4 regions of the Rossellomorea sp. RS05 genome follow, and region 3 is predicted to be linked to each of the others. Evidence: riboswitches for the same ligand, from Rfam matches in the RefSeq annotation. Region 3 holds a riboswitch; each other region holds the start of a gene.

Region 1 (8,188 bases), on a different contig from region 3:
AAGGGGATGCTTGCGGAGCCAGCGAATGGCAGCGGGTACCCCGGCTTCCTGTACTTAAGGGGAGGAATCAAGGGAGTGGGGAAAGTGAGGCCAGCGAGGATCGGCCAGTTTGCTTCCCACGGCTTCATCGTCTTTGCCCCTTATTACCGGGGGAACCTCGGTGGAGAGGGAAGCGAGGACTTTGCCGGTGATGATCGCGAGGATGCCGTATCTGGAGTGGAACTTCTGCGGGATCATCCTCGGGTGACAGGAGGGGTCCATGTGTTCGGATTCTCCCGCGGCGGGGTAATGGCCCTTCTGACGGCCATCGAACAGTCTGATGTTGCTTCCGTCGTCTCCTGGGGAGGAGTAACGGACATGTTCCTTACATACGAAGAGCGGGTCGATCTGCGCCGCATGATGAAACGCGTCATCGGCGGGACCCCGAAGAAAGTACCCGAGCGTTATGAGTGGAGGACACCGCTCTTCCAGCTTGATCGCCTGAAAGCACCGGTCCTGATCATTCACGGTGAACAGGATCAGAACGTCTCCATCGAACATGCGCACCGCCTTGAAGCGGGGCTGAGGGAAATGGGGAAAACCGTTGAGACACAGTATTATCAAGCCTACACGCATTATTTCCCGCCACGTAAGAATCAGGAAATCGTTGCAGGAATGTGTGAGTGGATGAAAAAACAAGAGGGGGAATGACCGATGGGCATGCCGATGGAACTGAACACCATGATCGTAACGAAGAATAACGAAATTAGAGAAGAAGAGAATCTCTTCACGCTTGTGAAAGAGGGGTACCGCCTCTACCCGATGGAGATTCCCATTGAAGTAAGGGTGACTAAACACAGCGAGCCGAACGCCATCGGCCGAATCGAAGAACTCCGTTGGAAAGACGGGGAAACATCGATTACGTACCGGCTGCTTTCTTTGAACTCAACAAACTGAAGTAGCCGGCAGGTTCATCAATGACAGACAGGAATCCTTTCTGTATGATGGGAAAAAGATGCTTTTTTTCCAAGGAGGAGATGAATGTGGCACAATCGGTCAACCTGCAAGCGAAGCTGGCCCCTTACCGAACAGCACTTGATGGAACGGAGATTCCGTCTGTCCATCTGCATATAAAAGAAGGGAAAACCGGCCCTTATGATAGTAAGATTGCCGGGGATCCATATTTCCCGAAGGCGGATGAGTATCCTGTGGACGGGGAGGGGCACCCGATGAAACTGTTGGCCCAGATCAATTTCGGTCAGCTCCCGAAGCTCGAAGATTATCCCGAATCAGGACTCCTGCAGATATTCATTTCGGTACATGATGATCTGTACGGAATGAACATCGATCAGAAGCAGGACCAAAAGGATTTCCGCATCAGATTTATAGAAGAGCCGTTCCTGCCGAAAGAAGAGCTGATATCCGATTTTTCTTTCGTGAAAATCCCCGATGACGTGTATTTCCCTGCCACGAAGGAAGGTGCCGTCCTGGCGGAATTGACCAGTGAAACAATCAGCGCCGGCGACTACCGCTTCGAGAAGGTGTTCGGGAAGGAAAGCTGGGATCTGTTTGAATCCATGACCGATGATGGTGAAGAGGCAGACGCCCTCATGGATGAATTCTATGAAACCCAGAGCGGTTTCGGACATAAGATCGGAGGATATCCGGGCTTCACACAGGAGGATCCGCGTCAGTATGAAGATCAAGACCATGCACTCCTGCTGCTTCAGATCGACTCGGATGATGAAGTGGACATGATGTGGGGCGACTGCGGCATTGCCAACTTCTTCATAAAAAAAGAAGATCTTAAGAAGAAACAATTCGGCAATGTGGTCTATAACTGGGATTGTTCATAATACGAGCCGGCACAGGAAAACCCGAATTCATTTGCCTACGATCAGGCGATTGAATTCGGGTTTTTAACTTTTTTGGAACAAAAGAATTTTATTGGTTCCAGTGGTTGATTGGAGTGCAAGATGTAGACTCCTGCGGGAGAGTAGCTAATGTGAGACCCCGCAGGCCTGCCGATGAGGCTCACGGGCTACCCGCGGAAAGCGAAGTCTTGCACGGAAATCATAAGCGGTATAAGAAACACTAATCGAGTTCTTCATTTTTCAATCTCTTCGTAGAGGAGGTATCGTTCATCAGAAGTCTTGGCAATGAGGTAGTTGCTGTGGTCCTTCACATAATAAAGATCCGTTCCCTTCTTCAGGTGATTCGCCGTATAGTCTTTTTCAGGGTGGAACTCATCCCCGATCTTCTCCTTGATCACCCCTGCTTTCCCGTCTAGGGTGAGCGTCTTCTTCACAGGCAGCAGCACATATCCTTTCCCGTTCAACACCAGCATATCCCCGTATCCACACAACTCGTAGCTCTTTTCTTCACTTCCGCAGCCTGCCAGCAGCAGGAAAACGAAGCTCATTGGGATCAACCATTTCATGCCATCATCCCTTCTTGTTTGTTTGTCCTTTTCATTCCTATTCAGAACCGGACGGGTTCATGAGAGGGATCTGAAAAAATAGAAACACCCCAAGGGGGCTCACATGGTATAATGGTCCTTAAGTGAATAGACCTTCGCAGAAATCAGGTGCGCTCGCGCATAAAGGGAATCCGGTGAAAAACCGGAGCTGTTTCCGCAACTGTAAGTGCTGACGAACCAAGGGAAAACCCACTGTTCAACAATGAACGGGAAGTGCCTTGAAGTAGGAGGATGCACAAGCCAGGATACCTGCCTGATTTCCATCGTATTATGCTCTTCGGAAGTTAAGGGGATGGTGCGGCTTGATGCATCTTTTTTGATGATGATTGCCGGCCGTTTGGCTGGTTTTTTTATGCCCGTTTCCGCTACGATCGGTGATTCACTAAAAGAGAAGAAAGGGAGGATGAACGTGGGAAAAAAGGATTTCAGGTACATCTGTTATCCGTATATGAGGGAATCCCAGTCGACGGTCGACTTTGAAATCAGGACGGATTCCCTGGCAACGAGGATCGGTCAGGCCTCTTCATTGACAGAGGGGAGAGTCCGTGAAGATCTGCTTTATCTTTGTGAGATGGCGTATCACCTGAATGGTTCGGTGCGGGGGGAGATGGCTATCTCCCTCCAGGATCTGCAGCGATTGAGCGACCTGTATGACACGTACGTGAACGAAGTGGAAGAGGAAATCAGAACGTTCCTGCTTCCCCAGGGATGCTACGCGGCGACGGTCCTTCATACGTGCAGGAGCGAAGCGAAGAAATCGGTCAGGGCCCTACATAAGGTAAGCCTCGAACAGAAAGTGGACAATCTGCTGTTCAAATATGCGCACCTGATGGCAAATGTCCTGTTCGTCATGGCCGTGTATGTGAATAAAGGTGAAGGGGTAAAAGAAATCCCTTTTATCAGCAAGTCCTATGGACGATCAAAATCAGGCAAGGGAGAATAGTGAAATGAAAAAACAAGCATGGATCGGATTGTTCATCAGCATCGGTCTCATTCTATCAGGATGTGGAGCCGGGGAAGAAACAGCATCAACAAAAAAAGAAGAAAAGTCTACTGCCTATAGCGTCAAGGATGACCGGGGAGAAGAAGTCACATTCAAAAAGGTACCGGAGACCGTCGTTTCCCTGCAGCCGAGCAATACAGAGATCCTGTATGCCGTCGGAGCAGGGGATAAGGTGGTCGGGGTGACAGAATTCGATCATTATCCGAAGGAAGTGGAGGATCTCGAGGTCATCTCCGATTCTATGACAGTGAATACGGAAAAAGTGATTTCCCTGGATCCGGACGTGGTGATTGCCTATACAACAGGTGATGAAGCAGGAGTCAAGCAGCTTGAGGATGCGGGCATTCCCGTCTTCGTCATCCAGTCTGCTCAAACCTTTGACGACGTTTACGGCGATATCGAACAGGTGGCAAAGGTGATGGGGGCTCAAAAAAAGGGGAACGAAGTGATTGAAGGAATGAAGAAGCAAATCTCCGATGTCGGCGAAAAGGTCAAGTCCCTTGACGAAAAAGAAAAGGTCTATTTTGAAATCAGTCCAGCTCCTGAGATCTATACGGCCGGTAGCGCGACCTTCCAACAGGAGATTCTCCAGGCTGCTGGTGTGGATAATGTATTTGCCGATCAGGAGGGCTGGCCGAAGCTCGGGGAAGAAGAAATCATCAAACGGAACCCGGCAACCATCCTGACTACAGTGAACTATGTGGAAAATCCAGTAGATGAAATCAAATCCAGGACCGGCTGGGACACCATCGATGCGGTGAAGGGTGACCGGGTCATCTATCTTGATTCCGATGTCATGTCCCGACCGGGCCCGAGGATCGGTGAGGCAGTCGAAATCACAGCCAAGGCTGTTTATCCGGACCTTTTCTAGAATTGATAATCGTGTAAAAGAAAGCCTTTTCAAACTTGCTTTTGATATGTAAACTAATAATATAATTAAGTTTACATATTTTAAGGGGTGCATGTAAATGGATCGAGACAGGTTGAGAATGATTATTCAGTGCGGGGTGTTTGCGGCGATCACTGGAATCTTTGCGCAGATGGAGATTCCCCTGCCCCTCGTGCCCATCAGTGGGCAGACGTTGGCAGTGGGATTGACGGCGACGATTCTTGGGAGCCGCTACGGGGCGTTTGCCCTCATCGGATACACAGCCATCGGGGCAGCCGGACTCCCTGTGTTTGCAGGGATGAGCGGAGGTGCCCATGTCCTGGTCGGGCCGACGGGAGGGTACATCTTCGGTTTCATCGCGGCGGCTTATGTGACAGGATTGATTCTGGAGAAAACTTCTTTCAACCTGCCCATGGCCATGGTAGCCAATCTGGTCGGGATGGTCGTGACCCTGATTCTCGGGACGATCCAGTTGAAGTTCGTGGCAGACCTTGGGTGGAGCCAGGCGATGGCAGCAGGGGTCTATCCGTTCCTGGTAGGAGGAGTGATCAAGGCGGCCCTTGCCAGTTGGCTTGGGATCGTCGTACGCAATCGCTTGGTGCAGGCCAGGTTGATCAAGCCGGCAGTCGCCTGAAGACTTTCGAACAATAAAGGAAAGAGATTGGCACAAATCTAAAAAAGGCCCCTTTAATGCCGAACACGATCAGTATAGGATCTTAATACCGCTCATGATCTCCGTGCAAGACTTCGCTTTCCGCGGGTAGCCCGTGAGCCTCCTCGGCACGCCTGCGGGGTCTCACATCAGCTACTCTTCCCGCAGGAGTCTTCGTCTTGCACTCCGATCAACCGCTGGAAACGATGTAATTTGAATATTCATTAAACGAATGTAAAACCCGAATCATTTGCTTTATCGTAGGCAAGTGATTCGGGTTTTACTATGACTAAAACATGTTCGTCTCAGCCTCTTTTTAATAGCTGAACATCGACCAGTAGCCGATGTCATGAAATCCGATTCGTTTATAGATCTTGCCTGCATCCGGGTTATCATAGAAGAGGCAGAGCTCCTTTCCTTCCCTGAGAAGATCCCCCACAAGCTTGGACATGCACTTACTCGCGTAGCCTCTCTTCTTGTAATCGGCATGGGTGCAGACCCCGACAATCATGGCCGATTTCGAGTTCTCTGCGGTAGTGGAAGCGGAGGCAGCCAAACGACCGTCCCCTTCAATGTAATAGCTCCTGGCAGCACCGGCTTTCATGCTGTGCTCCTTGCTTTCCACTGAGATATTGGAGTGCTCGAATTCTGGAACGGTGAGAAGGAGTTCGACAAGGGCGGGGATGTCTTCGATTCCCGCTTCTTTCACCATGGACAGGTCACTTTGATCGAGTGATTCCCCTTGGGTGCACTTGGCATAGTGAAGATGCCTTTTCTGCTTCGTCTCCCGGGAAATGAAAGGGTCAAGCTTCAAAACGATCTCTTTCAGTCCTGAAATATAGAGGAACTCCTCATCTTTATTAATGATGGAGGCAAATCCTTCTGCATCATACTCGCCAGGTGCATATGGTATGTAGTTTTCCCGGTATCTCAGGAGTACACCGCGCAATACTCCTTCATCGGTGAAATCCCCCCAAACCTTCTGGAAATCCTGGTCGTACCCGAAGGCTTCGATATCCCCGATGATAAATAGATTTTCTGCAGGCGCCTGGGTGATAAGGTCCTGACAGATAGAGTCGTCTTCGGTGGTCAGCTGTCTGATCATGTTTGGTCTCTCCCTGTAAATTTTTTCTTGTAATCATATCAAGAGAAGGGAGGAGAGTAAAGGGAAAATTCAAAAAAATAATAAGATACCACTTCTTTATACCGCTCATGATCTCCGTGCAAGACTACGCTTTCCGCGGGTAGCACGTGAGCCTCCTCGGCACGCCTGTGGCGTCTCAACATCAGCGACTCTTCCTGTGGGAAGTCTTTACCGCTGGAAACAATAAAATACCCGAATGCATTCGCCTTACCATGGCAAATGCATTCGGGTTTTACTATGACTAAAACATGGAGTTCCAGCCTTATTACTTATCCCCTACCTGCCTGGAAGGAAGGATATTTGGTCATTCCGCCATCACAGAAGAGGGTGATGCCGGTCACGTAGCTTGCTTCCGAGGAAGCGAGGAAGGCCGCAACAGATGCGACTTCTTCAGGTTTACCGATATACCCCATTGGTATCATGCTTTCCACATCGGCACGCTGAGCTGGATCGGAAAATTTCTCTGCGTTGATCGGTGTGTTCATGGCACCGGGGCCGATGTTATTGACCCTTATCCCTTTCGGAGCATACTCGAGGGCGAGTGTTTCGGTCATGAGCTTGATGCCGCCTTTACTCGCCGCATAATGGACGAATAGGGGCCATGGAATGACTTCGTGGACGCTCGACATGTTAATGATGTTTCCTTTGATCCCATTTTCAACGAAGTACTTGAGGGCCTCCCGGCAGCCGAGGAAGGCTCCGGTCAGGTTCGTGTTGACGACTTTATTCCAGTTGTCGAGGGTCATTTCGTGTGATGGGACGGGATTTTCGACTCCTGCGTTGTTAATCATGATGTCCAGTGTCCCGAATTTTTTGATGGCGGCCTGTATGAGGTTGATGACATCGGCTTCGACCGTGACATCCCCTTGAACGATTTCTGCTTGTCCGCCAGCCTGTTCGACTTCTTTTTTCGCATCCAGTGCTTCTTTTTCATCCTTGAAGTAGTTGATGACGACCTTGGCTTTCTCCTGGCCGAATCTTACAGCCATGGAGCGTCCGAGTCCGGTGGATCCCCCCGTGATGACGACTACTTTATCCTTTAAATCGTTGTACATGTTGTTTCCTCCTCAAATGACATTATTGTTTGGCAATCCCCAACAGGACGCCTCCGATGATGATCAAAATGATCCCGAATGAGATCAGGACAAGCTGTTTTTTCGTTTTCCTCTCACCGAGGATGAAGATTCCCCCCAATGTGGAGATGACGATTCCCATTTGGGAAAGGGAGAAACTCGTCGCTACTCCGACCCGTGGCTGGGAGATGAAGAGGAACATATTTCCCAATGCCCAGATGAGACCGGGGATGATATTTCGGATGGCGTATTTATTGAATGGCTTATGTCTGAACGTCAGGATCACGGCACTGATGAACATCCCGATCGCCTGAGGGAACAGGGCCACCCAGCCATCGACGTGGAAGAGTCTTGCCACAACGACATAGATCAGATAACCGATCGTCGATACGATGAGGGTGAGGATGGCTTTCTTGAAGTTGCCCGATTCTTCTTCATTCCCTTTTTTCTCTTCATATGAGGTGAAGACGATCCCGACGACGATACAGATCAGGGCGATCACACCGAGGATGACGGTGGTTGTGGTGGACCATTCATGAAAGACGATGACGCCGAACAGTGCGGTGGAAACGAGCTGCATGCCGGTGGAAATCGGCATCGTCTTACTTACGCCGATATATTGGAACGTTTTTAATTGGTTCACCTGTCCGACCGTCCAGAATAAACCTGACACGATTCCGACGATGATGATGGTCGAATTCAGTTCTGGCTGGATGAAGAGATAGATGCCAAAGGAGAGGATAAGCGCCCCAATCGTGGTCCCAAGCACCTGGCTGTAGGGCCCGCCTCCCAGTTTTACATTGAATAACACGATGCTACCCCAGAATATTGCAGGGAGTATGGCTAAAAAGATATCCATAAGAAGCCTCTCTTTCATGGTTGCAGTAGTCTGATTTCTTCTGTGGATAGGTTTTGCCAGAGGAATTGATTGTATGTATTCAATTTTCATGTGACGGCGAAAAAGAATGA
Region 2 (8,188 bases), on a different contig from region 3:
GTCCTTGCGAGGGACACGGATGCCAGGTTGCACACCACATAGTCTCCAGGATTTTTATAGGTAATGATCTTCCCATCCTTGACTACTTCTTCTTCCATCACTGTCGGGCTCATGTTTTGAGCGATTTCCGTGCAAAGATTGCTGCAGTAGATCATGCCCTTATGACTATTCGCATTTTGACGGTTCACACTGTCGCGATAGAACATGTACGGCGTTCCTGTTTCAAGTTGGGAGATCATGATCCGCTTGAAGATATCGATCGCCGGGATGATTTCCTTGGACAAAGCCGGTTCGTTAACACATTCCCAGTACTTTTCGCGGAATGAACCGGATCCTTTTTCCTCATCGAAGTGATCTTCAAGGGCATAGCCCATGATGGTCTTGACTTCATGGGGATCGAATAGATACCAGTTTCCACGGTTTTCAACCTGCTCCATGAAGAGGTCAGGGAGACAGACGCCGGTGAACAGGTCATGGGTACGAAGACGCTCATCCCCGTTGTTCAGCCGCGTATCAAGGAAGGAGAAAATATCTTTGTGCCACACATCCAGATAGACGGCGATGGCTCCCTGGCGCTGACCGAGCTGATCCACGGAGACAGCCGTATTGTTCAGCTGCTTCATCCACGGGATTACACCGGAGCTGACCCCCTTGAATCCTTTGATATCACTTCCGCGACTTCTTACTTTCCCCATATAGATACCGAGCCCGCCTCCGTTCTTGCTCAATGTGGACACGTCGGTATTGCTGTCGTAGATGCTGCGCAGATCGTCTTCCACCGTATCGATGAAGCAGCTCGAGAGCTGTCCGTAACTCTTGCCTGCATTGGCGAACGTAGGGGTCGCCACGGTCATATATAGGTTTGAAAGCGCCCAATACGCTTCCTCCACGAGCATGAGCCTGTGTTCTTTCGGCTCATTCATCAGTAGCGTCATGGCAATGATCATGAATCGCTCCTGCGGAAGTTCATATAGGACTCCTGCATGGTCCTTTGTGAGATAACGCTCTGACAGCGTGACAATTCCTATGTAAGTGAACAGTTCATCCCGTTCAGGACGGATGAGACCCTCGAGATGATCCACCTCCTCCTTGCTGTAGGCATTCAGTAATGTTGGAGAGTACAAATTCTTCTCTGTGAGTGTCCCGATAAGTTCATGCAGGCCTTTATATAGCTCCATGCCCCTTGCATTTGAGCTGATGGCATAAAGATTCTTCAGATAAAGCGATGCTGCCACGTACGTCCAATCAGGTTCATTGGATGAGATCCGCTCAACAGCCGACAGGATCAAGAACTGAAGAAGCTGTTTTTCTTCCACTCCCGGCTGATCTTCTGTATACAGTGATACCTTTTGAGTGTATTCCTCCCAGTTCAATGATTCGTGGCTTTCCCGAAGCCCGTTTAGTAGACGTTCCGCTCTATGGGATGCCGTTGTTCCGTTAATGGTTGATGTCATATTAGTATTCCTCCCTTTAATTAGTCGGGAGAGGATAAAAAAAGCCCATCCTATTAAGATAGGATGGGCAGTCATAAACGATAGATTCACAAGGCATACTACGCCGAAGGTAATCCTCGCCTATCCTCCCAATTCCCGAAGAAGATAACACGTACTGATCTTGGCAGGTCTCCTGACTTGTGCTTTTTGCCTACTCGAAGGCCTTCCCGTCCGATGGACAGTGGCATTCCTTCTTTCGTTTGCACTTACAGTTGCGGGGACAGTCCCGGAATTTCACCGGGTTCCCTTTTAAGTCGATATCCGACACCACAATCATAGGTTATAAACAATATATTGTTATGAAGTTTAAACAAAACACAATATGTTGCGTCTTTTATATTAAACCAACTTTCTACATTTTACAACAGAGAAGCTCAAATGAAAAGAATGAAAGCAAGATGAATTTATGCCTACAATTATTTTATTCGTTAAATTCCACAGAAGAGTGGAACAAGACAGCGTGTAATCCATCCATATCGGTCCACATGACGCCAGACTTCCCTTGAGGAAATGCTGTTATCCCTTTATGATGCAATAGAAGGTTGTTTTGACCGTATTCTTAGGTCCCCTATTATTTTGAGCCGTTGAGATGGTACCCCCATCTGCAGCGGCTCCTTTTTTACCCTGAATTCCTTACAGTTATGTTTCATTCACCTGGCCGTCACACGCTTCCCTTGTGATAAACCCGCACTTTTCAAGACTTCTCTTCTATTTCAAGGGAATTACAAGGAAATTAATCCCCCCAAATACTTTCTTTTTCTTGAGGAATCCTTTAAAATGCCATTTAGAAGCTTGAAACCCAGTTTCGAAAGGAGATCACTATGAATAAACGTTTACTCACGATCCTTTTAGCGGCTATGACCGTACTGCTGCTCGCAGCTTGCGGGGCTAATGACGATAGTGCAAAAAAATCCGATGATAGTAAAAAATCCTCCGAACAGGCAAAAAGCGAGGAAGAACAAGCGAAACAAATGAAAGAAATGCAAAAAAAGATGGACAAGCAGAAAGTCGACAACGATAAAGTCGTCGCCATCGTAAATGATGAGAAAATCAAAGGGGAAGATTACAACAACGTACTTTCTTCTTCTCAAATGCAATATCAGCAAATGGGTCAGGATCCAACCTCTAAGGATGCTGCCAAGCAGATCAAAGAACAAACGATTGACAGTCTTGTAGGACAGACCCTTCTGCTTCAACAAGCGGATAAAAAAGGGTACAAAGCTTCAGATGACGAAGTGGACAAGCAGCTCGAAGAAGTCAAAAAGCAATACGAAGATGATAAAAAGTTCAATGCGGCCATGAAAGATGCCGGATTCACCATGGATGAACTGAAAAATCAAATTGCCGAAAACATCAAATATACAAAATATGTCGATAAAGAAATCAAGACCGAAAAAGTAACAGACGATGAAGTGAAGAAAATGTACGAACAGTACGCGAGCCAAAGCGGCCAAGATTCAAAAGATGCACCAAAACTTGAAGATGTCGAGCCTCAGCTCAAATCACAGCTTGAACAGCAAAAGAAACAAGAACAGCTTGTGAAGCACGTGGAAGATCTCAAGAAAAATGCAAAAGTCGACGTGAAAATCTAATTTCAAAAAGGACATCCCGACGGATGTCCTTTTTTTATGTTTCCCACTGAACGTTGAGGGTATTGAACTACCAAGACGGAAAGGAGGAACTGACGTGGAGAAAAATAAGAACGACCAACCAGAACAGACGGGTGAAAACCGTGAGAACCTGGACCGTGAAAAGGAACAGACAGTCGACTCAATTCCTTTGGATGACTAAAAAAAAGAACTCCATGATGAAAAGAAAAAGCATAAAAGCAAAGACTCATCTTTAAGTGAAGAATAACAAAACAAGCCTGGCGTCGATGCCAGGCTTGTTTTTCCTATTATTTTCTCAGCCAGTCAGTGTGGAAGACACCTTCTTTATCTTTCCGCTGATACGTGTGGGCACCAAAGTAGTCCCTTTGTGCCTGCAGAAGGTTCGCAGGGAGCGATTCAGAACGGTAGCTGTCGTAATAGGCGAGGGCACTGGCAAGTCCAGGTACAGGCACTCCAAGCTTGATCGCTGTCGCCACGACTTCACGTGCATCTTCCTGGTAGCCTTCAACGATACCTTTGAAGTAATCATCAAGGAGAAGATTTGAAAGCTCGCCATCACGGTCATAGGCATTCATGATTTCTTCGAGGAATCCAGCGCGGATGATGCATCCCCCTCTGAAGATTTTCGCCAGTTCACCGAGTTTCAGATTCCAACCATATTCCTTTGAAGCAACTTGAAGCTGGGCGAAGCCTTGTGCATAAGAACAGATCTTGCTCAGATAAAGAGCTTTACGGATGCTCTCGATGAATTCTTCCTTGTTGTCTGAGAAGGTTTGGTTTTTTGGCCCCTTCAGGATCTTACTCGCTTTCACACGCTCGTCCTTCATGGCCGAGATGAACCGTGCAAAAACGGATTCCGTGATAATGGAAAGCGGTACGCCAAGATCAAGTGCACTTACACTTGTCCATTTACCGGTTCCCTTCTGGCCAGCTGTATCGAGAATCTTTTCAACGAGAGGTTCTCCTGTCTCTTCATCGATCTTAGTGAAGATATCGGCCGTGATCTCGATGAGGTAACTGTCAAGTTCACCTTCATTCCATTCCTTGAAAGTTTCATGAAGCTCCTGTGCGCTCAGTCCAAGAACATTCTTCATCAAATAGTAGGCTTCACAGATCAACTGCATATCGCTGTATTCAATTCCGTTATGCACCATCTTCACATAGTGACCGGAACCATCGGGACCGATATAGGTGCTGCATGCATCTCCTTTTACTTTCGCTGCAATGCTCGTGAGGAATGGCTCCACGAGGTCATAGGCTTCCTTCTGCCCGCTAGGCATGATTGCAGGTCCGTATAGGGCCCCTTCTTCTCCACCGGATACTCCGGCCCCAATGAAGTTGATTCCACGCTCAGCTAGCTCCTTATTGCGTCTCACCGTATCTTCGAAGTATGTATTTCCTCCGTCGATGAGGATATCCCCTTTATCCAGGTGCGGAAGGATGGATTCAATGGCAAGATCCGTGATCTTCCCTGCCGGTACCATCATCATGATTTTCCTTGGCACTTCAAGGGAGTCAATGAATTTTTCCACCTGGTGGAATCCTGTCAGATTTTTATCCTGATGCTCCTGAAGGGCACCTGCCACTTTCTCTTCTGACACATCGTAGATTGCAACCTTATATCCACGGCTTTCAAAATTCAGCGCAAGGCTTTTCCCCATAACGCCGACGCCGACTACACCGATTTGTTGTTGTCCCATTTTTCATCATCCTTTCAGTTGTATAAACATCATTTCATCATCCATAGTATAATACGAAATAAATTTTCTTGATACTATATTTGAAATAATATTTTTTTCTATTGTACAATAGGTTAAAATAATTTTCATCCATCATCCCTTATAAGGAGGCCTCACCTTGCGGCAAAACGATATACCTCAACATTGTTTACCACGCATCCGGTCCCACTATTCTCAATTCAGCGAAAAAGAAAAGAAAATAGCCAATACTATTATTGCTGACCCTGAAAAAATTATCCATTCTACCATCAGTCAGCTTGCAGAAGATCTTTCCGTAGCCGACGCCACCGTCTTCAGGTTCTGCAAACGCATCGGTTTCAAGGGCTATCAGGCCATGAAGATTTCCTTGGCGGCAGAAATCGTCACCCCCCTGGATGACATTCATGAAACGATTGAAGAAGGTGATAGTGAAAAAGTCATTGCACAAAAGGTGTTCCGCTCCAACATCCGGACGTTGGAAGATTCCATCGCCATCATGGATGAGGGATCATTTACATCGGCGGTTGCGATGATGCTGAAGGCACGCAGAATTGAATTTTATGGAACCGGGGGATCAGGATTCGTTGCCATGGATGCCCATCACAAATTCCTTCGTACCGGCATGACGACCACTGCTTATAACGACTCCCACATGCAACTGATATCAGCATCCCAGCTAGCCAGTGAAGACCTCATCTTTTTCATTTCCCATTCAGGAGCGAATAAGGATCTACTCGAGGTATTGGAGGTAGCGAAGGGCAACGGCGTTCCAACCATTGCCATCACCCACTTTGCCAAGTCCCCCATGAGTCTAGGTGTTGACGTGTCTCTTTTCACTTCCTCACAAGAAACCGATTACCGATCAGAAGCACTCGCTTCCCGTATCGGTCAACTGAGCATCGTCGACGCTCTTTATGTGACCATCATGATGAAACGGAAAGATCAGTCCTCAAGGTCACTCAAAAAAATGAGGGACGCCATCTCCGTGAAGAAGATCTGAGGGTTGGCATAACCTTCCTTTTCCATTTCATATAGTGAGGTAAGGAGGTGAAGAAGTGTGAAGAATGTATTGATATTCGCTGACCCGGGTATCGATGATACCCTGGCCATCATGTATACCCTCATGCATCCTGACATCCGGGTGATCGGAATCGTATCGGGTTATGGAAATACAGCACGTGATAAAGCCGCGAATAATATCGCTTATATCCTGGACCTTGCAGGTCAAAAAGACATCCCCGTCATCATGGGTGCCACCCGTTCGTGTACGGGGAAAACGCCTGTTTATTACCCTGAGATCCACGGACCGGATGGACTTGGCCCCATCACTCCTCCGGCCACCTTCAAAGGAAGTTTCAAAGAGTTCAGCGAGATCTTCAAGATCGTCCGTTCCTATGACAATGTGCACATCCTGGACCTTGGAAGGAGTACCTCCCTTGCCGTTGCCATCATTCTTGACGAGGGGTTCATCGATCAGGTGTCCGGGTTCTATATCATGGGAGGCGCTTTCCTTGTTCCGGGAAATGTGACAGAAACAGCCGAAGCCAACTTCCACGGTGACCCCGTCGCCAGTCACGCCATCCTTTCCACCGTACCGCGCATCAGCCTCTTCCCCCTCAACGTGACCAATCGGGCGATTGTGACATCATCACATATCGATATGATCACATCCTCTCCTGCGTCGGGTACGGGTCTCACCTCGATTCTTAAAGACGTCCATTCATTCTATGACCGTGCTTATAAGGAAAAGATACCCGGGTTGCCTGGGCCACCGATCCATGATCTTGTTGCTGCCTCCCTCATGATGAATCCATCATTCGGTCGTTCTCTTGAAAGGGACGTAGGGGTTGAAACGGCCGGACCATTCAAGGGTCAATCCAACGCAGATTTCCGCCCGGCTTCAAAACCGGGCAATCACTCGCCAAACATTTATCTCTCCATCGATTATGAAGCATTCATACGTGATTTCACGAGGATCTTGAGTGGGATATGAAAGAACCCGGCCGTTTTAAGGGCCGGGTTCTTTCATAGTCTTTCGATGATCGTTGCGTTTGCCATACCATGACCCTCGCACATCGTCTGAAGGCCGAAGTGCCCCCCGGTGCGTTCAAGCTCATGCATCATGCCCACCATGATCCTGGCCCCGCTTGCCCCAAGGGGATGCCCCAAGGCAATGGCCCCGCCATTCGGATTGACTTTGCCAGGATCTGCTCCGATTTCTTGCTGCCATGCCAGCACTACGGGTGCAAAAGCCTCATTCACTTCGAATACGTCGATTTCGGAAAGTGGGATACCTGACTTTTCCAAGACCTTTTTCGTTGCCGGTATCGGTCCTGTGAGCATGAACGTCGGGTCTGAACCGACCACGACTCTCGTATGGACTTTGAATCTGGGCTTCAATCCGAGTGAAACGGCTCTCTCCCTGCTCATAAGGAGCAGAGCCGCCGCTCCGTCACTGATTTGCGATGAATTTCCTGCTGTAATGATGCCCTCTTCCTTGAACACAGGGCGCAGGCCTCCTAGCATCTCTAGGGATGTTCCCACCCTCGGTCCTTCATCCTCCAAGAACTCTCCTCCACTGTGTTTGATGGCGTGGATCTCCTCTTTGAAGTATCCGTTCGCCCTGGCCTGTAAAGCCTTCTTGTGACTAGCCAGAGCAAACCGGTCGAGTTCATCCCGCGATAAGCCGTACGTGTCTGCAATCCGTTCTGCCGATATTCCCTGATGGATCATTTCATGTCGGTTTTTCAAGCTTTCACTCAGTCCGGCCCCGGCGAAATTCGATCCGATCGGCGTGCGGCTCATACTCTCCACACCCCCGGCAATGACGATATCCATATCACCTGAAAGGATGGCCTGGGAAGCAAAGTGGACTGCCTGCTGGCTCGAACCGCACTGCCTGTCGATCGTGACCCCTGGCACTTCAACGGGAAAACCCGCTATAAGAGTAGCCACCCTGGCAATATCTCCTGCCTGCTCCCCCGACTGGGTGACACACCCCATAATCACATCCTCTACAAGCCCAGGTGAAACACCCGCCTTCTCCATCAATCCCTTCAACAGATCACCGGCAAGGTCATCTGGCCTTATTCCGGCAAGTGCTCCGTTCCGCTTCCCGACAGCCGTGCGTACTCCTTCGACAATGACAACTTCCCTCACAGCAATCAACCCCTTCTTCCTATTTATATCCCCATATTACCTGTAAATAGGAGGAATTAAAATCAGATTTTAACTATTCCGTTAATTGAACTTATAAGGGAAGCAGAGATGAAGAAGCACAAAAAAAGAACAGGCCCCGAGGGAGCCTGTTCCTGGAATGTAAAATTAAAGTTTTACAACGTTAGCTGCTTGTGGTCCACGAGCACCT
Region 3 (8,188 bases):
TGACGGGGTAGTGGAATACGCCCGTGAATTTAAAAAATATGAAGGAAAACCCGAAGACCAGATTGAAAAGGAAATGGAAGAGTTCAAGAAGACGCCGATGGATACGTTGAAGGCCCTTCAGGAGCTCATCGCCGATGTGCGTGGGAATGTGGATATGATCTACTCGCCGACGTTTGTCGTGCAGGCACGGAACGACCATATGATCAACACGGATTCTGCGAATATCATCTATGACAGCGTTGAGTCTGATGATAAAGAGATCAAATGGTATGAAGATTCTGGGCACGTCATAACGCTCGATAAAGAGAAAGAGCAGCTTCACGAGGATGTGTACAACTTCCTGGAGAAACTGGACTGGACGGTATAATCACGATCAGGAGGGAATGTCATGGATGAAAATATTAAAGGGCATGTGGATAAGCTCCTTTCTTACATGAAGGAAGAAGCCTACAAGCCATTGACGGTACAAGAGCTGGAGGAAGCATTCGGAATCGAGGGGTCAGGGAACTTCAAGGATTTCGTCAAGGCGCTTGTCGTCATGGAAGAGAAGGGATTGGTGGTGCGTACAAGAAGCAACCGCTACGGTCTTCCTGAAAAAATGAATCTGGTAAGAGGGAAGGTATCGGCACATGCCAAGGGCTTCGCCTTTGTCATCCCGGAAGAGCAGGGCATGGATGATATCTTCATCCCGCCGAATGAAACAAGCAATGCGATGCACGGGGATATCGTCCTCGTACGGGTATCGGCTGCTTCATCGGGCTCAAGACGCGAAGGGACCATCGTCCGCATCGTCGAGCGCGGTGTCGATCAGATTGTCGGGACATTCACCGAAAGCAAACATTTCGGCTTTGTCATCCCTGATGATAAGAAGTTCGCAAGTGACATCTTCATCCCGAAATCCGCCCAGAAGGGTGCGACGGAAGGACATAAGGTCGTCGTGAAGCTGACGGCTTATCCGGAAGGACGCAAGAGCGCAGAAGGGGAAGTCATTGAAATACTCGGTCATAAAAATGATCCGGGTGTCGATATCCTTTCCATCATCCATAAGCATGGCATCACCGTCGAGTTCCCTGAAGAAGTCATGGAGCAGGCGAATCAAGTGCCTGATGAAATCAACCCATCCGAGCTTGAGAACCGCCGCGATCTGCGCGATCAAACGATCGTCACCATTGACGGGGCCGACGCAAAGGACCTCGATGATGCCGTCACGGTCACGAAGCTCGACAACGGAAACTACAAGCTCGGCGTACATATCGCCGATGTTACCTACTATGTGAAAGAAAGCTCACCGATCGATGAGGAAGCATTCGACCGCGGTACATCCGTCTACCTCGTGGACCGGGTTATCCCGATGATCCCTCACCGACTGTCGAACGGTATCTGTTCACTGAACCCGAAAGTCGACCGCCTGACTCTTTCATGTGATATGGAGATCACACCGAGCGGGGAAGTCGTGAAGCATGAGATCTTCCAGAGTGTGATCAAGACTGCTGAGCGGATGACCTACTCAGACGTCAACAAGATCCTTGTGGACAAAGATGAAGAGCTGAGAAGCAAGTACGAGCCACTCGTCCCGATGTTTGAGGACATGGAGAAACTTGCTCAGATCCTTCGCACGAAGCGTGAGAAGCGCGGTGCCATCGACTTCGATTTCAAAGAAGCGAAGGTGCTCGTGAACGAAGAAGGCGAGCCGACGGAAGTCGTCATGCGCGAGCGTTCCGTTGCCGAGAAGCTCATCGAGGAATTCATGCTGGCAGCGAATGAAACCGTCGCAGAACACTTCCACTGGATGGAAGTACCGTTCATCTATCGTATCCATGAAGATCCGAAGGAAGATAAGCTAATGCGCTTCTTCGAGTTCATCACGAACTTCGGACTCATCGTGAAAGGCTCGGCAAATTCGATCCATCCTCGTGCCCTCCAGGAAATCATCGATGATGTCCAGGGGAAAGCGGAGGAGATGGTCGTCTCCACGATGATGCTGCGCTCCATGCAACAGGCGAAGTACGATCCGGAAAGCCTTGGTCACTTCGGGCTGGCAACGGAGTTCTATACCCACTTTACCTCGCCGATCCGCCGTTATCCGGATCTGATCGTCCACCGATTGATCAGGACATACTTGATTGAAGGAAAGGTCGACCAAGCGACGCGCGACAAATGGGGAGCACAGATGGGGAACATCGCCCAGCATACCTCCAGCCGCGAACGCCGTGCCGTCGATGCTGAGCGTGAGACGGATGAGCTGAAGAAAGCAGAGTACATGGAAGACAAGGTCGGGGAAGAGTACGACGGGATCATCAGCTCCGTCACTAACTTCGGACTGTTCGTTGAGCTTCCGAATACAATCGAGGGTCTTGTCCACGTGAGCTACATGACCGACGACTATTACCGGTTCGACGAGCGTCAGCTGGCCATGATCGGAGAGCGTACGGCAAACGTCTACCGCATCGGTGATGAGATTACCGTACGCGTCGTGAACGTCAACAAGGACGAACGCGCCATCGACTTCGAGATCGTCGGCATGAAAGGCACCCGTCGCCGCGACGACAAAGCCCGCTCATTCCGACCGGAACGTAAAGGTAAACCGACAAGCAAGCCGGGCAAAAAGCCTGCTGATAAAGACAAAAAAGAAGGCGGCGAATGGTCCACACGCCCGCCGAAGAACAATAAGAAGAAAAAGAAGAACAAAAAGTTCTTCGACAATGCTCCAAAAAGCAAACGCAAAAAGAAAAAGTAAGCATAAGGAGCATGGGAATCCACCCGTGCTCCTGTTTCATCCTACCCATACTGGTGTATTTATGAGATAATGGCACCACAGAAAGAGAGAGAGGGATTCACATGCCAAAGGGAGAAGGCAAGCTCATTGCCCAGAATAAAAAAGCCCGCCATGACTTCGCCGTCGAAGAGACGTTCGAAGCAGGCATCGTCCTCCAGGGGACGGAAATCAAATCGATCCGCGGCGGTCGCGTCAACTTGAAGGATTCCTTCGCCCGCATCCGAAACGGAGAAGTATACGTCTACAACATGCACGTATCGCCTTACGAGCAGGGGAACCGGTACAATCATGATCCGCTCCGCACGAGGAAGCTCCTCCTTCACCGCAGGCAGATCAATAAGCTCATCGGTGAAACGAAAGAAGCAGGATATTCACTCGTCCCGCTGAAGCTGTACATCAAAAACGGCGTCGCCAAGCTCCTCATCGGTCTTGCACGCGGTAAGAAGAAATATGACAAACGTGAAGATCTGAAGCGCAAGGAAGCCAACCGCTCCATCCAGCGCGAGCTCGCCCAAAGGCAAAAAGGGAATTACTGATCCTTCCAGTTGCATTTGGCGCTCAGTTTGTTATAATAAATAGTGTCGCAGGGCAAACTGACTGCGATAAGAACAATTGAATAAGTAACCAGTGAGAACTTATTCTTTCCCGTTCTTCCTCATATGGGGACGTTACGGATTCGACAGGGATAGTTCGAGCTTGGGTTGCGAGCCGTAGGGATCGTCTACGTTAAAACGTCAAAGCCAATAATAACTGGCAAAACTAACAATAACCTAGCTCTAGCTGCGTAATAGCGCTTTAGCTGTTCCTCCCTCCATCGCCTATGTGGTAGGGTAAGGGACTCACTCTTAGTAGGCTACGCCGGAGTCCACCGTCTGAGGACAAAGGAAGAGATTAACCAGACTAGCTGCACGGACGCCAGTCGGTAGGCATAAGCTGCAGCGAAACCGCGAATATATCGACTACGCTCGTAGACGCACAAGTGCCGTTATTTCTGGACGAGGGTTCGACTCCCTCCGTCTCCACCAAATACATATTTGGTGGTTTTATTTTGTCTTAAATAGTTAACACAAGCCATCCCGGTTTCCTTCAGGGATGGCTTTTTTAGTGTTTAGAGGTTATCCGTGTTGATACGAGGAGCACGTGGTTCCAGTTCAGCGCTCGCCTTGGCATTTTCATTGTTTCGGTCGTGTTGATTTTGTCTTTCCTTATCCAATGCAGATCGGTTTTCTGATTTGCTCTTTTTATCCTTCATGCCATCGCCCCTCTTGCTAATATGCTCCAAGAATGAGGGCTTGAATCATACAAAAAAGGACTTGTCGAAACAAGTCCTCTTGCTATTCAATGACTATTTCTCCCACAGTTCGATCAGCCGCCCATCCGGGTCCTTGATCCAAACGAACTGGCCAAAGTCGCCGCTCTGCTTATCCTTCGCAAGTGGGACCCCGACCCGCTCAATGTGAGCGAGTACCTCTTCCATATCATGAACCTGAAAGTTCACCATCACCTGTTGGTCTTTCGGAAAATACTCATCCTCGTTGTCAAACAGTGAGAAGATGGTCTCACTGTTTCCTTCAATTTTTATGATTGCACCGTTCCATTCACCGATATCCAAGCCTAAAACCTTGTTGTACCATTGTTTTAAAGCCTCTGGGTTTTGCGATTTCCAGAAGACTCCTCCGAATCCTTTGATCATTTTTGTGAGTCCTCACTTTCTATATAAAATCTATTACTAGGTTATTTCGGTATAAGATTCACAACTCCTTCCATCATATTCAAATGATTTAAGGGTATAGGTATTGAACTTTTAAAAGAGACGCACTGAGCGCTAATATAAATCGGGATGACCGCCATCATCATGGAAAAAGATTGGTAAAATAATTTTCAATGGTACAAACCCCGACAAACCCCGCCACCCATCAACATCCTTCCCCATTTCCTGATATTCCTCCAATTAACAGTATATTGAATTGATCGAATGTTTCCATTAAGATGGAGAGGAGTATAACTTCATAGATGCATATTGGTTCAGCCTCGGGTTCGGGGCTGATTAAAAGGGAATCAGGTGTGAATCCTGAGCGGTCCGGCCACTGTAAGTGATGAGCGATCTTTCTGAAATGCCACTGGATGTTAGAGTCCGGGAAGGCGGAAGGGAGCGATGAATCATGAGTCAGGAGACCTGCCTGTATGTGTAGTGGTGGAGCCTTCCGGTAAAAGGTGAAGCGAGGTGGATCAGTATGCATGGGGTTAGTATGTGCACGTCGATTTCAAAGCCTTGTTCTTCTTTCGGGAAGAGCAGGGCTTTTTTATATACATATTATTTATCTAGTACAGGGGATAAGGGATACGGGAGGATATGTGAGTGAGAATACTTCAAGCAATGTTGGCAAGTGTATTGAGCGTTGTGTTGTTTTTGGGTGTGCCGGTTGCGGGGATTCCGTCTGGACACGCAGAGGCAGCGACGAGTACGGATGTTTCGCTGGCTGAGATCAATAAAACCATTGAAGGTGCTGCGAATCACATTCTGGACAGCGGTGTAAGTAGTGAGTGGGAAGCCATAGGACTTGCGGCAGCGGGATATCCAGTGCCGGAAGCCTATTATCAGAATCATTTCAGTCAATCGGTGGATAGCCAGGTCATCAATCCATCGAGATACGCTAAGATTACCGATATTGAACGCCACGTGATTGCGGCGGCGGCAATCGGTTTGGATCCATTGTCTGTCAACGGCACAGACTTGATTGAAAAGATCTACAACAGTCAGGATGTGTCACCAGGGAATGACACGATGACCCTTCAAGGGAATAACGGACCGATCTTCGCCTTGATCGCGTTGGACAGCCAACAGTTCGAGGTGCCATCAGATGCCAAGTGGACACGTCAAAAGCTGATTGATGAGCTTTTGAAGCAGCAGAATGAGGATGGAAGCTGGTCCCTCAGTGCATACATGTCGGGCCCGAGCTATGATATCACGGCCATGGCCTTGATTGCCTTGGCACCCTATACATCCCAGGGGAATGTGAAGAAAGCGGTAGATGGTGCGCTCTCATTTCTATCTGCAGAACAGCAATCAAGCGGAGGATTTGACGATCCATTTGTCGGGGGGACTTCAAGTGAAGCCACTTCCCAGGTGATCATTGCCCTGACGTCGAACGGGATTGATCCGACGTCAAAGGCATTCACGAAAGGATCCAATAATCTCGTCACACACCTTCTGAGCTTCAAGTCGGAGGATGGCGGATTTATGCATGTCAGTCCAGGCAATTCCAACGGGATGGCGACCGAGCAAGCCCTGCAGGCCCTCGTTGCGTATCAGAAATTCTTAAAAGGGGAGGGGAAGCTTTATTCATTCCCTAAACCATTGGAGCCGGAACCACCGACACCCATGCCTGATCCGACCCTTACCATAAAAGGGGTGAAAGATGGCGAGATTGTTGCAACGCCAGAGATCACGGTCACGGCTGAGGCAAAGGATGGAGAAGGAAACGCCTTGGTAGTCGACGCGAAGTTGAATGATCAGGCCATTGAAGGCAACAAATCAGGCGAGTTTGTCCTTTCCTTAAATGAGGGGAAGAATGTTCTCATTGTCAGCGCACAAGATCAGAATGAAAAAGTGGTGTCAAAGAAAGTGACCATCCAGTACAAAAAAGAAGCCAAAGATGAGGATCCGCCAAAGCTGCTGGACCAGGTGACCCTAAAGCCTGTATGGAAAGATGGAAAAGGCACGATTGAGATGGATAGTATCAGCAACCTGAAGGAAGGGGGAGATATTATCATCGAGATCCCGGACGATTCGGTTACCATCGTCTTCCCGGATGAAAGCATGAGTGCGATGGTCAATAAAGGGGCGACGCTTCACTTGGAATCATCTCAAGTGAAAATGAAGACTGAATTGAAAGGGTTCTCAAAAAAAGAAGCAGAATTCTCCATCCAGCGCATGGAAGGCATGAAGGAAGCTCTTAGTAACGTGTACGACTTTACCATCAAACAGGATGGGAAAAGCATTCATGATGTGAAAGATGCCGTAGAGCTGTCCTTCGCCGTCAAGGAAGAAGAGGTGGACAGCACATCTACCGCCGTTTACTTCTATAATGCCGATACGAGAAAATGGGACCATGTCGGAGGGGACTATTCCGACGGGTGGTTCAGTGTACAACCTGATCACTTGAGCACATTCGCTGTGTTCAACTCGGCACCAACGGGAACGGAAGAGGAAGAGAAAACAAATGAACCAGAAAAAACACAGGATGAGGGAAAAACGGGCTCGTCTCCAAAGGAAAACAAGAAAGACGATACTGTTGTACCGGCAGCCAAACCTTCTTCGGGGAAAAAGCTCCCCAATACTGGGGTGAACGAATGGTATCTTCCAGTCGCGGGAGGACTCCTTCTACTCACGGGTCTCTCGATCTATTTCTGGGGTGCACGCAAGAAGCGGAAGATGGAGATAAAAGGTTAGGAGGAGTTCGATGAAGAAGCAACGTAAGCTCATACTGTCGATCTTGACTGTGTTCTTCCTTACTCTTGGAGTAATCGGGGTCACCTATGGTTTCTCCGGAGAAGAACAAAAGGCACCAACAAGTAAGCAAGTGGCGGGTAGCGAAAACTCCGTCGCTTCCGTGACCGGGGATAAAGAAAAACAAAAAAATCCAAACGCTTTCACTGATGAACATTCCAAGACTGAGAAACAGGATGAAAAGAAAGAGGAAAAAGAAAAAAACGAGAATTCGGACAGCACAACCACTAAAAGCACAAAAGAGGACGGCAAGGCTGATCCTCAGCAACAAGAAGAAAGAAACGGAACAAAGGAACGCCCTGAATCAGAAGGAAAGCCAGACAAACAAGAATCATCTACATCAACGAAAGAAGCAAAGACAGAGTCAAACCAAAAAGCAGAGAGCCCAAAAGAATCCAAAGCTCCTTCCGACTCTGAACGTGCCGGATCACCACAACCAAAAAGCAAGTCACCGGTACCTCAACCTTCCAAAAAGCCTGCACCCGCTCCAAAGCCTGAAAAGGAAGAAAAGCAGGGAGCAACGTCGACAGTCACCTATTCCATTGTGGCAGATAGTCAAATGGCTACGGTGCTCCCTCCGACTTCAGTCGAAATCGAGGATGGGGATACGGTCCTTGATGTGCTCATCGAGGTGACACGTTCTCAAGGAATTCCAATGTCGTTCCGCGGTGGTACAGGGGCGAATGCCTATGTAGAAGGAATCAACAACCTATTTGAGTTTGACCGGGGATCTGGAAGCGGTTGGATGTACCGGGTGAATGGGATCTTCCCTAACAGAGGGGCTGGAGTGGTTCCCCTCCAGGACGGAGATCGCATTGAGTGGCTTTACACCATCGACCTCGGAAAAGATCTCGGAGCGGAGCTGAAGCCGTTCCGCTAGAAGAAAGGGGTACGCAACGTGA
Region 4 (8,188 bases), on a different contig from region 3:
ACCTGCCGTGACGACGACGAACACCGCCTTATCCCCATCTTCGTATCGTCCATGGGCTGCCAGTGACAGGTCCAATGCTGTCATCATGCCGACGGTACGTGACGGTTCGAGAGCATGTTCTTGAATGAACCTGCGCATGTCCCCTGCATAATCCACATGGTCATAAGTCGGTGAGACCCTCCGATTGACAAAATCGGCATACCAACCGATGCCTGCCCCGCTCACTCCTGAAGACATGCATTTCAAGTGGGCTGGGGCTGCATAATGAATCACATTTTCTCCTATGGAGAGATGATGCGGCCCCATCTTGGCATGGGCAGCTGCTTCTGCCTCGGGGATGATCATCATTTGAGGTTTGGCCACACTCGGGTGGGCTTGCTTTTGCACCTTCGTGCGGTATACGGATTCAATGTTTTCTTCTTTAAGCACTTCTTCAGGAAGATGGATGGTTTTCGTTTTACCCTCTTCAAGCAATAAAAGCCGGTCACAGTAAAGACTGGCCAGATTAAGATCGTGGAAGATGGAGATCACCGTCAGACCATCTTCATGGGTTTGCTTCTTAATGAGGTCGAGCAGGGATTTCTGATAGGATAGATCAAGATGATTGGTGGGCTCATCCAGGAGCAATAATTTTGGCTCCTGAGCAAGGGCTTGTGCAAGGAAGACCCGCTGCCGTTCCCCCCCAGAGAGCTCATGAAGGTATTTGTCCTTGAACACCCCAACCCCTGTCTGATCCATGACGCGCCCCACCACTTCTTCGTCATATTCGGAAACCGTCTTGAGAAAGCCTTTTTGATGGGCATACCGGCCAAGCATTACGGTTTCCTTCACCTGGTAAGAAAAAGTGTCTCCCGAAAGCTGGGGAAGGACGGCTACCGTTCGGGCAAGTTCCTTGGCGTTGTATGCATCGATGGATTTTCCGGCAATCTCGATTTTCCCGTCCAGCAACGGAAGAAGACCCGTCATGGCTTTCAATAGCGTCGTCTTACCGCTACCATTAGGGCCGAGTATACCAAAGAATTCTGATTCCCCGATGGAGAAGCTGATATCGTCGACGACCTTTCTTCCTTCATATCCGACCGATACGCGGTCTGCCTTCATCATATGGACGCCCTCCTTTTCTTCAGAAGAATATAAGCAAATATCGGGGCCCCCACAAGAGAAGTGATGACTCCGATCGGCAGCTCAGTCGGGGCGATGATGGTCCTCGATACAAGATCAGCCAGCACGAGGAAACCTCCACCCGTAAGGACGGATAATGGTAGGAGATGAACATGGTCATGACCGACAATCCTGCGAAGGAAATGAGGCACCACCAAGCCGACAAACCCTATCGTACCGGAAACGGCTACAGCCGCCCCTGTGAGGATGCTTCCGGAAATGAGGATCAAGAGCTTCCTTTTCTGGACCGAAATCCCGATGTAGCGTGCCTGATCCTCCCCGAAACTCATCCCGTTCAACTCTTTGGCATTGAGCAGCAGCAAAAGGACGCCGACCACGAAGAATGGCAGAACGATCCCCACATACTCCCAGCCTCTCATGGACACGCTTCCGAGTAGCCATCCGATGATTTGTCTCAATTCCTCCCCTGTGAGAGCAATCATAAGGGAGATGAATGATCCCAGGAACGAACTGAAGATGATGCCCGTGAGGATGATGGTCTCCACCTTCATCGTCCTTTCGACCTTTTGAGCAAACCATAAGACGATAAAGATGGTCGCGATTGAAAACAGGATGCTTAGAAATGGGAGGGTGAATGGGCCGATGAACGGGATTGTCAAATGGAAAAAGAGCGTGACCACTGCCCCCACTGATGCTCCGGAAGAAACGCCCAAAGTGTATGGATCGGCAAGGGGATTCCGCAAGAGACCTTGAAAAGAAGCTCCCGCAACAGCAAGGGAGCTTCCTACAATCAGAGCCAGCAGGACTCTTGGAAGCCTGATGGAATAAACGATATTAATGAACATCTGATCTACCTCAGGTGGTACATCACGACCAACCATTTTCGCCCCGATGATCTGGATGATATCCAAGAACGGGACGCGGATTGTACCGACCGAGATGGCGACCAAAATAGAAATGATAAGGAATGAAAATGACGTAGCGTAACTGATCCAAATTTTATTCGTTGAATAGCTCCGGATAGACCGCTTTGGCAATTTCCTCTACTCCTTCTACGATCCTCGGACCTGAACGGGTCACAAGATCGGTGTTCACATCATGCACTTCTTTATCCTTGACGGCTTGTACGTCCTTCCATGCGCTGCGGTCTAGGACTTGTTGGACGGCTTGCTCACCGTAAGTCGTAATGATGACGTCAGGATTTTTTGCGAGTACGTCTTCTTCACTCACTTTGATCCAGCCTTCTTGATCTCCCATTACATTATCGGCATTGATGGTCGCAAGCATTTCATCCACAAAGGTATTCTTCCCGGTGGAATAGATTTCAGGCTCTCCGGACACTTCCACATATACGCTTTTCTTCTCTTTTACAGAAGCGGTTTTTTCTTTAATCGAGTCGATCCCGTCTTTCATGTCTGAAACGACCTTTTCCGCCTCTTCATTCTTCCCGACAAGCTTCCCGATATTCTCGATTGTTGTATAAACTTTATCAAAGCTCGACGCATCACGTACGACATATACAGGAATACCAGAATCCCTGATTTGATCAAGACCGGCTTTTGCTGATACAGCCGTGGATTCATGGGCAAGGACCAGGTCCGGTTTCATCCCTACGATCTTCTCGACGTTGAATTCCATTCCACCGATCTTCTCGATATCTGCCGCTTCTTCCGGATAGTTATCAAAATCGGTCACTCCGACGACGCTGTCTCCGAGCCCCAATTCAAAAAGGATCTCCGTATTACTTGGGATCAGGGTGACAATCTTTTCGGGTGCTTTCTCAAGGGTGATATCATCCCCGAGTGCATCCTCTACCGTGACGGGTTTGGATGCTGATTCACTGCTTTTTTCAGAGGTTTTTTCCTCTGCTTTGTTGTCTGTCGTTCCACATGCTGTCAATAATCCAAGCGCTAGGAACAGGGCTAATACGATCTTGATTGAATGTTTCAATCGTTTCTCCTCCTTATTCGTTCCAGGCGAAAGAAAAACATCCCTGCAACAGGGATGTTAGTGTAAAATGCATCAAGCACCGTACACCCTTCTATCCGCGTAGACGGTGTGATCAGAACATGGGCAGGTCTCCTGGCTCATGAGTATGCGCTCCCTCGCCTTCCCATTTCTCAGAAACAGTGGCGTTGAAGGAGCAAACCCATTTACAGTGGCGGGACCGCGCCGGAGTTGAACCGGCTTCCCTATTATGAGGCGTCAAGCGCCTCACCCATGATCGTTATGTAAGATTATCCACTCAGAATTATACACAAGTTTACAAGGATAGTGAATCTTTTTTCACATCCAGCATGTCGAATGCCGTCTTCTAAGGGCTTTGAGAATCCATTCATGATATAATGGACCATATTGAGAGATTCATCGGCCCAGCGCTTCAACATGATAAGGAGTTTTTTTTATGTCAATTCGATATGCACTGCTCGGTTTATTGGCCAAGCAACCTCAGACGGGCTATGACCTGTTCCATACATTCAAAACACAACAAATCTACTATTGGAGCTCTACCCACTCCCAAGTTTACAAGGAACTCGGGAAGATGGAAGAAGAACATCTGACCACTCATGATATCGTCTATCAGGAAGGCAGCCCCAATAAGAAGGTATACACCATTACCCCTGATGGAGAACGCCACCTGATCGAATGGATGATCCATACCAAGAGCAAACCAGCCAAGATCAAGGATGAGTTCCTGATCAAGACTTCTGCCTTTCACGTTATTTCAAAAGAAGAAGCCATCTCTCTCCTTCATCGGATGAAGGCGCATAACGAAATGGTGGTCACCGGGACCGGGCAGTGGAAGGAACAGACGTTTCAAGGCAAAAAGCCCGGGTATGAGCAGTTTGGAGAATATTTGACTGCGGAGTATGGAATCAGGTACGCGCAAATGTATGTCGATTGGTGTGACTGGGCGATAAAGGAGATTCAATCTCTTCCTGAAAATACGAAATCTTGACAACTACTATGAATTGGAGGACGAATTGATGGGTGCACATACACATTTGGCAACATTCGCAGGAGGATGCTTCTGGTGCATGGTGAAGCCTTTTGATGAGCTTCCGGGTATACACGGAATCGTTTCCGGCTACACGGGGGGGCACGTCAAGGACCCGGCTTACAAAGAAGTGAAGGAAGGAAACAGCGGTCACTATGAAGCGGTTCAGATCACATATGATCCCGACCTCTTCCCATACGAACGGCTGCTGGAGTTATATTGGCCACAAATCGATCCAACGGATGATGGCGGTCAATTCCAGGACCGTGGTGACCAATACCGCACGGCCATCTTTTATCATGATGAAGATCAGCGGATTGCAGCAGAAGCCACAAAAAAAGAGATCGAAGAAAGCGGCCGGTTTAAAAAACCCATCGTGACGGCGATTCTCCCTGCTTCCACTTTTTATCCTGCTGAAGATTATCACCAGGACTTCTATAAAACAAATCCCGATGAATACAAGGAAGACCGAGCCAAGTCCGGAAGGGACGAATTCATCGAGGAAAACTGGAAAGAATGATCACAAAAATGCCGCGTGGGTGTAAACATCCACGCGGCATTTTATTATCCAGTGGCTCTTCCGGCTTTCGCTTGTTCCTCGAGGATCAGCTCTGCTGTCAGTTGTCCTGACAATGAAACCATCGGGACCCCTCCACCTGGATGGGTCGATCCCCCCACAAAATATACATTGGACAAGATCCGGCTTTTATTCGGAACCTTGAAGCCTCCATTTAATTTTCGATCCGTCACCGTTCCATAGATCGAACCGCCATTCGACCCGTAAAGCTTCTGAATATCATTCGGTGTAAAGGTGTATTCAAACTCGATATGCTCCCTGAGCCCTTCTACACCCATGCGCTCCAGCTTGTTCAGGATCACTTCCCTGTATGCTTCTTCATGCCGGCTCCAGTCTTCTCCTTTTTTCAATGGAGGTACATGTGTGAGGATGAATAGATTCTCTTTTCCCACAGGTGCCTGAGAAGGATCCGTTTTTGAGGAAATCCCGATATAGACCGTAGGATCATCCGCCATTTTCTTTTCTTCGAAGATCTGATGAAATTCTTTCTTCGGGTCTTCACTGAAGAAGAAGTTATGATGAGAGAGATGGTCATACGTCTTGTCTACGCCAAGGAGCATCACCAGGCCGGATACGGATGGTGCATACTTGCTCAGCTCCTCCACTTCCGTTTTCGCTTCAGGCAGCTCACCGAGAAGTGACTGATAGGCTGGGATCGCCTCGAGATTGGATATGACGAGATCTGCAGGAACCACCTCACCAAGCTTCGTCCGTACACCCTCTGCTCGGCTACCCGTCGTCACGATATCCTCCACCTCACAACGAAGCCTCACGTCGACACCAAGCTCACCGAGAAGTTTCTCCATCGCTTCTGCGATTTTATACATCCCGCCTTTGACGTAATGAACACCGATCCCCAATTGAACGTGAGTCAATTGAGACATGATTGCAGGGGATTGGTACGGAGATGACCCTACATACATGATCAAGAAATTGAACAGCTGCCTCAGGTGTTTATCCTTGATGAACTTGCGGGTGGCGGCATCCATCGACTTCATGGGATCCATCTGGAGAAGTTCCTTCACCCCGTGCATCATCCGCAGATCCTGAAGACCGCTGATGCTTTTTTTGTAGAAGCTTTTCATTGTTAACTCATACATCTTACTGCCATAGGAGAGGTATTGAAACAGCTGCTGGGCATCATCAGGGGACTGCTTTTTGATCTCAACAAGCAGGGTGGGCAGATCCGCTGACAAATCGATGACCTTCCCATCTTCAAAAAATGTCCTCCAGCCCGGATCGACCCTGACGATTTCAATATAATCATGCACATCACGATCCGCATGGGAAAACACCTTCTCCAAGACCCACGGCATGGTGAGGATCGATGGACCCGTGTCAAAGGTGAATCCTTTCCCATTCCGCTGGTTGAGTTTCCCACCAAGTCTTTCCCCTTTCTCCAAGATGGTCACCGCATGTCCTTCCGCCGCCAATCTGATGGCCGCAGACATCCCTGCAATGCCTCCACCAACAATGACTACTTTCCTCTTCATACTTCTTCCTCCTTCAATATCAGGTTTATCCGCTACCCATTCTAGCCAGTTTTCACAGAATCTAATCGACTAAAGGTATGGAGACGAGCGTTCATGACTAAAATGGCAGTAAAAATGACTGATAGAGGTGTATGAAATGATACTTTGGATCACTGCCATTCTTCTGACGTTCGTCTTATTCCCAAAGGTTCACCGATTGAAGAAGGACATCCATGTCCAAAAAGCATTTCTTGTGAAAAAATGTTCTGTCATCATACCTGCACGGAATGAGGAACACACCATAAGCAGGCTTCTTGAAAGCCTCTCGACACAGCTGGCCACCCCCTTAGAAGTGATCGTCGTGAATGATGGATCAACGGATAGGACGAAAGAGGTGGCAAGTTCTTATGGGGTACAGATCGTAGATGCACCCCCTCCACCTGAAGGGTGGGCAGGTAAAACGTGGGCATGTTGGAACGGGACAAAGGGCGCGCGTGGAGATACCCTGATATTTTTGGATAGCGATACATGGCTCGGGAGTTCGGGACTTCTCAAACTTTGTGAGGCATATGAAGAACAACATTCCTCCGGCATCCTCACGATCCAGCCTTATCACGTGATGAAGCACAGTCATGAACCGTTCTCCCTTTTCTTCCAGCTCATCATCATGGCCTCTGTTCATTTCCTGGGCAGGGCTCGTGGGGGCTACGGTCAGTGCATGATCTGTTCAAGGGAAAGCTATGAACGACTAGGTGGTCATGAAGCCATGCGACAGGAGGTGGTCGAGCATTACTCGTTCGCCAAGAAGGCTTCAGGAAGCGGAGAGAGGGTACGTGCGCTGAGTGGCAAAGGAGCGGTCAATATGAGGATGTATGAAGGCGGGATCAAACAGCTGATTGAAGGTTGGTCCAAAAGCTTCGCTTCCGGAGCGAAATCGGGACAACCACTTCCGACGATGATCACATGCGTGTGGATCGGCACCATGGTGTCCCTGCTTGCCCAGGGTTTCGACCGGTTGATGGAAGCCCCTTATGTTTATATAGGAGGATATGGAATCCTCGCATTGCAACTGTATTTGATTGCCAGGATGATCGGAAACTTTTCATTATTGGATACTCTTCTATTTCCGGTCCATCTGCTATTCTTCCTTTTTGTGTTCACCCACTCATTCCTGCAAACGTTTCTAAAGAGGAAGGTTAAATGGAAAGGACGGTATATTGTTCTTGATAAGGGGAAGGACGAAAAAATGAAATGATCCTGTACTATATCTTAGCGTGGGTGGGCATCCACCTCTTGTCGGCTTATGGCTGTTCACGCCTGAAGGAGCGGACCCTCCTTCGCCTTACACATATATTGAAACCGAGGGATTTTGAAGGAGCCGGTTGGTTCAGGGTCTTGGCGGTGCGGAGGTGGAAAAGCTGGTTTCCTGATGCAGGGGGATGGTTCCGTAACGGTATCTCAAAGAAGGAAATCGGTCTTACCAGGCAAGGCGGGAGGACTCGCTTCCTCGCCGAATTGAACCGGGCAGAGCTGTGCCATTGGCTCCAGCTTATCCCCTCCCCATTTTTCATCCTGTTCGGCGGAGGGGTGATCGGCTGGTGGATGGGGGCATACGGGATCGCGTTCAACCTGCCCCTGATCCTGATTCAACGGTATAATCGAATGAGGCTATTGCGGATCATGCAGGGTGAAGAACCGATCATGCATAGTTCCCTTGGAGTTGTGCACCTTAAGCATAAGGACCGGGGAAGTCCTCCACCATGAAACGCCATCAATCGCTCGACCTCCCCGGTTCTTTCTCCCTCTCCATGAAGTGAAATACCTCCGTCGCCGGAAATTTTCCGACGATTTTTTTTATGCGGAGCGTTTCTCCCTTCAGCCACTTTGAAAAATCGATGGCCACACCCCGGGATCCACTCCCCAAGCCCACGACGGCCGATAGGTTTCTGCAGTCGAATGCTACCGTATGGATTGTCCCGTTCCACTGCTCATAGTCTTTTTTAAAGATCCTGCTCTCTT

What was found. A riboswitch is a leader RNA that binds a small molecule or an ion and turns the genes downstream of it on or off. The one in region 3 is predicted to bind cobalamin.
Region 1: linked by a shared signal. The riboswitch ahead of ABJ225_RS11490 (hypothetical protein) and the one ahead of ABJ225_RS14525 (LPXTG cell wall anchor domain-containing protein) in region 3 are both predicted to bind cobalamin.
Region 2: linked by a shared signal. The riboswitch ahead of ABJ225_RS01355 (ribonucleoside-diphosphate reductase subunit alpha) and the one ahead of ABJ225_RS14525 (LPXTG cell wall anchor domain-containing protein) in region 3 are both predicted to bind cobalamin.
Region 4: linked by a shared signal. The riboswitch ahead of ABJ225_RS04845 (ABC transporter substrate-binding protein) and the one ahead of ABJ225_RS14525 (LPXTG cell wall anchor domain-containing protein) in region 3 are both predicted to bind cobalamin.

Annotation. Positions count from the first base shown of each region.
Region 1 is NZ_JBDKWY010000003.1:331,268-339,455, reverse strand. It holds gene ABJ225_RS11510 (alpha/beta hydrolase family protein) at 1-690, shown strand, start outside; gene ABJ225_RS11505 (DUF2584 domain-containing protein) at 694-936, shown strand; gene ABJ225_RS11500 (YwqG family protein) at 1,023-1,835, shown strand; gene ABJ225_RS11495 (hypothetical protein) at 2,087-2,419, opposite strand; cobalamin riboswitch at 2,548-2,729, shown strand; gene ABJ225_RS11490 (hypothetical protein) at 2,862-3,401, shown strand; gene ABJ225_RS11485 (ABC transporter substrate-binding protein) at 3,406-4,332, shown strand; gene ABJ225_RS11480 (biotin transporter BioY) at 4,430-4,984, shown strand; gene ABJ225_RS11475 (GNAT family N-acetyltransferase) at 5,319-6,107, opposite strand; gene ABJ225_RS11470 (glucose 1-dehydrogenase) at 6,416-7,201, opposite strand; gene ABJ225_RS11465 (GRP family sugar transporter) at 7,224-8,078, opposite strand.
Region 2 is NZ_JBDKWY010000001.1:238,068-246,255, reverse strand. It holds gene ABJ225_RS01355 (ribonucleoside-diphosphate reductase subunit alpha) at 1-1,454, opposite strand, end outside; cobalamin riboswitch at 1,600-1,780, opposite strand; gene ABJ225_RS01350 (SurA N-terminal domain-containing protein) at 2,315-3,085, shown strand; gene gndA (NADP-dependent phosphogluconate dehydrogenase) at 3,391-4,803, opposite strand; gene ABJ225_RS01340 (MurR/RpiR family transcriptional regulator) at 4,976-5,821, shown strand; gene ABJ225_RS01335 (nucleoside hydrolase) at 5,879-6,814, shown strand; gene ABJ225_RS01330 (thiolase family protein) at 6,847-7,980, opposite strand; gene cspD (cold-shock protein CspD) at 8,146-8,188, opposite strand, start outside.
Region 3 is NZ_JBDKWY010000005.1:165,515-173,702, forward strand. It holds gene ABJ225_RS14495 (alpha/beta hydrolase) at 1-367, shown strand, start outside; gene rnr (ribonuclease R) at 389-2,737, shown strand; gene smpB (SsrA-binding protein SmpB) at 2,839-3,312, shown strand; RNA gene ssrA (transfer-messenger RNA) at 3,438-3,801, shown strand; gene ABJ225_RS14515 (hypothetical protein) at 3,885-4,028, opposite strand; gene ABJ225_RS14520 (VOC family protein) at 4,122-4,469, opposite strand; cobalamin riboswitch at 4,781-4,974, shown strand; gene ABJ225_RS14525 (LPXTG cell wall anchor domain-containing protein) at 5,136-7,229, shown strand; gene ABJ225_RS14530 (DUF4430 domain-containing protein) at 7,240-8,166, shown strand; gene ABJ225_RS14535 (energy-coupling factor transporter transmembrane component T) at 8,185-8,188, shown strand, end outside.
Region 4 is NZ_JBDKWY010000001.1:939,647-947,834, forward strand. It holds gene ABJ225_RS04835 (adenosylcobinamide amidohydrolase) at 1-1,104, opposite strand, end outside; gene ABJ225_RS04840 (FecCD family ABC transporter permease) at 1,101-2,159, opposite strand; gene ABJ225_RS04845 (ABC transporter substrate-binding protein) at 2,122-3,072, opposite strand; cobalamin riboswitch at 3,178-3,359, opposite strand; gene ABJ225_RS04850 (PadR family transcriptional regulator) at 3,527-4,081, shown strand; gene msrA (peptide-methionine (S)-S-oxide reductase MsrA) at 4,110-4,640, shown strand; gene ABJ225_RS04860 (phytoene desaturase family protein) at 4,685-6,190, opposite strand; gene ABJ225_RS04865 (glycosyltransferase family 2 protein) at 6,327-7,424, shown strand; gene ABJ225_RS04870 (glycosyl-4,4'-diaponeurosporenoate acyltransferase CrtO family protein) at 7,421-7,933, shown strand; gene ABJ225_RS04875 (C45 family autoproteolytic acyltransferase/hydrolase) at 7,941-8,188, opposite strand, start outside.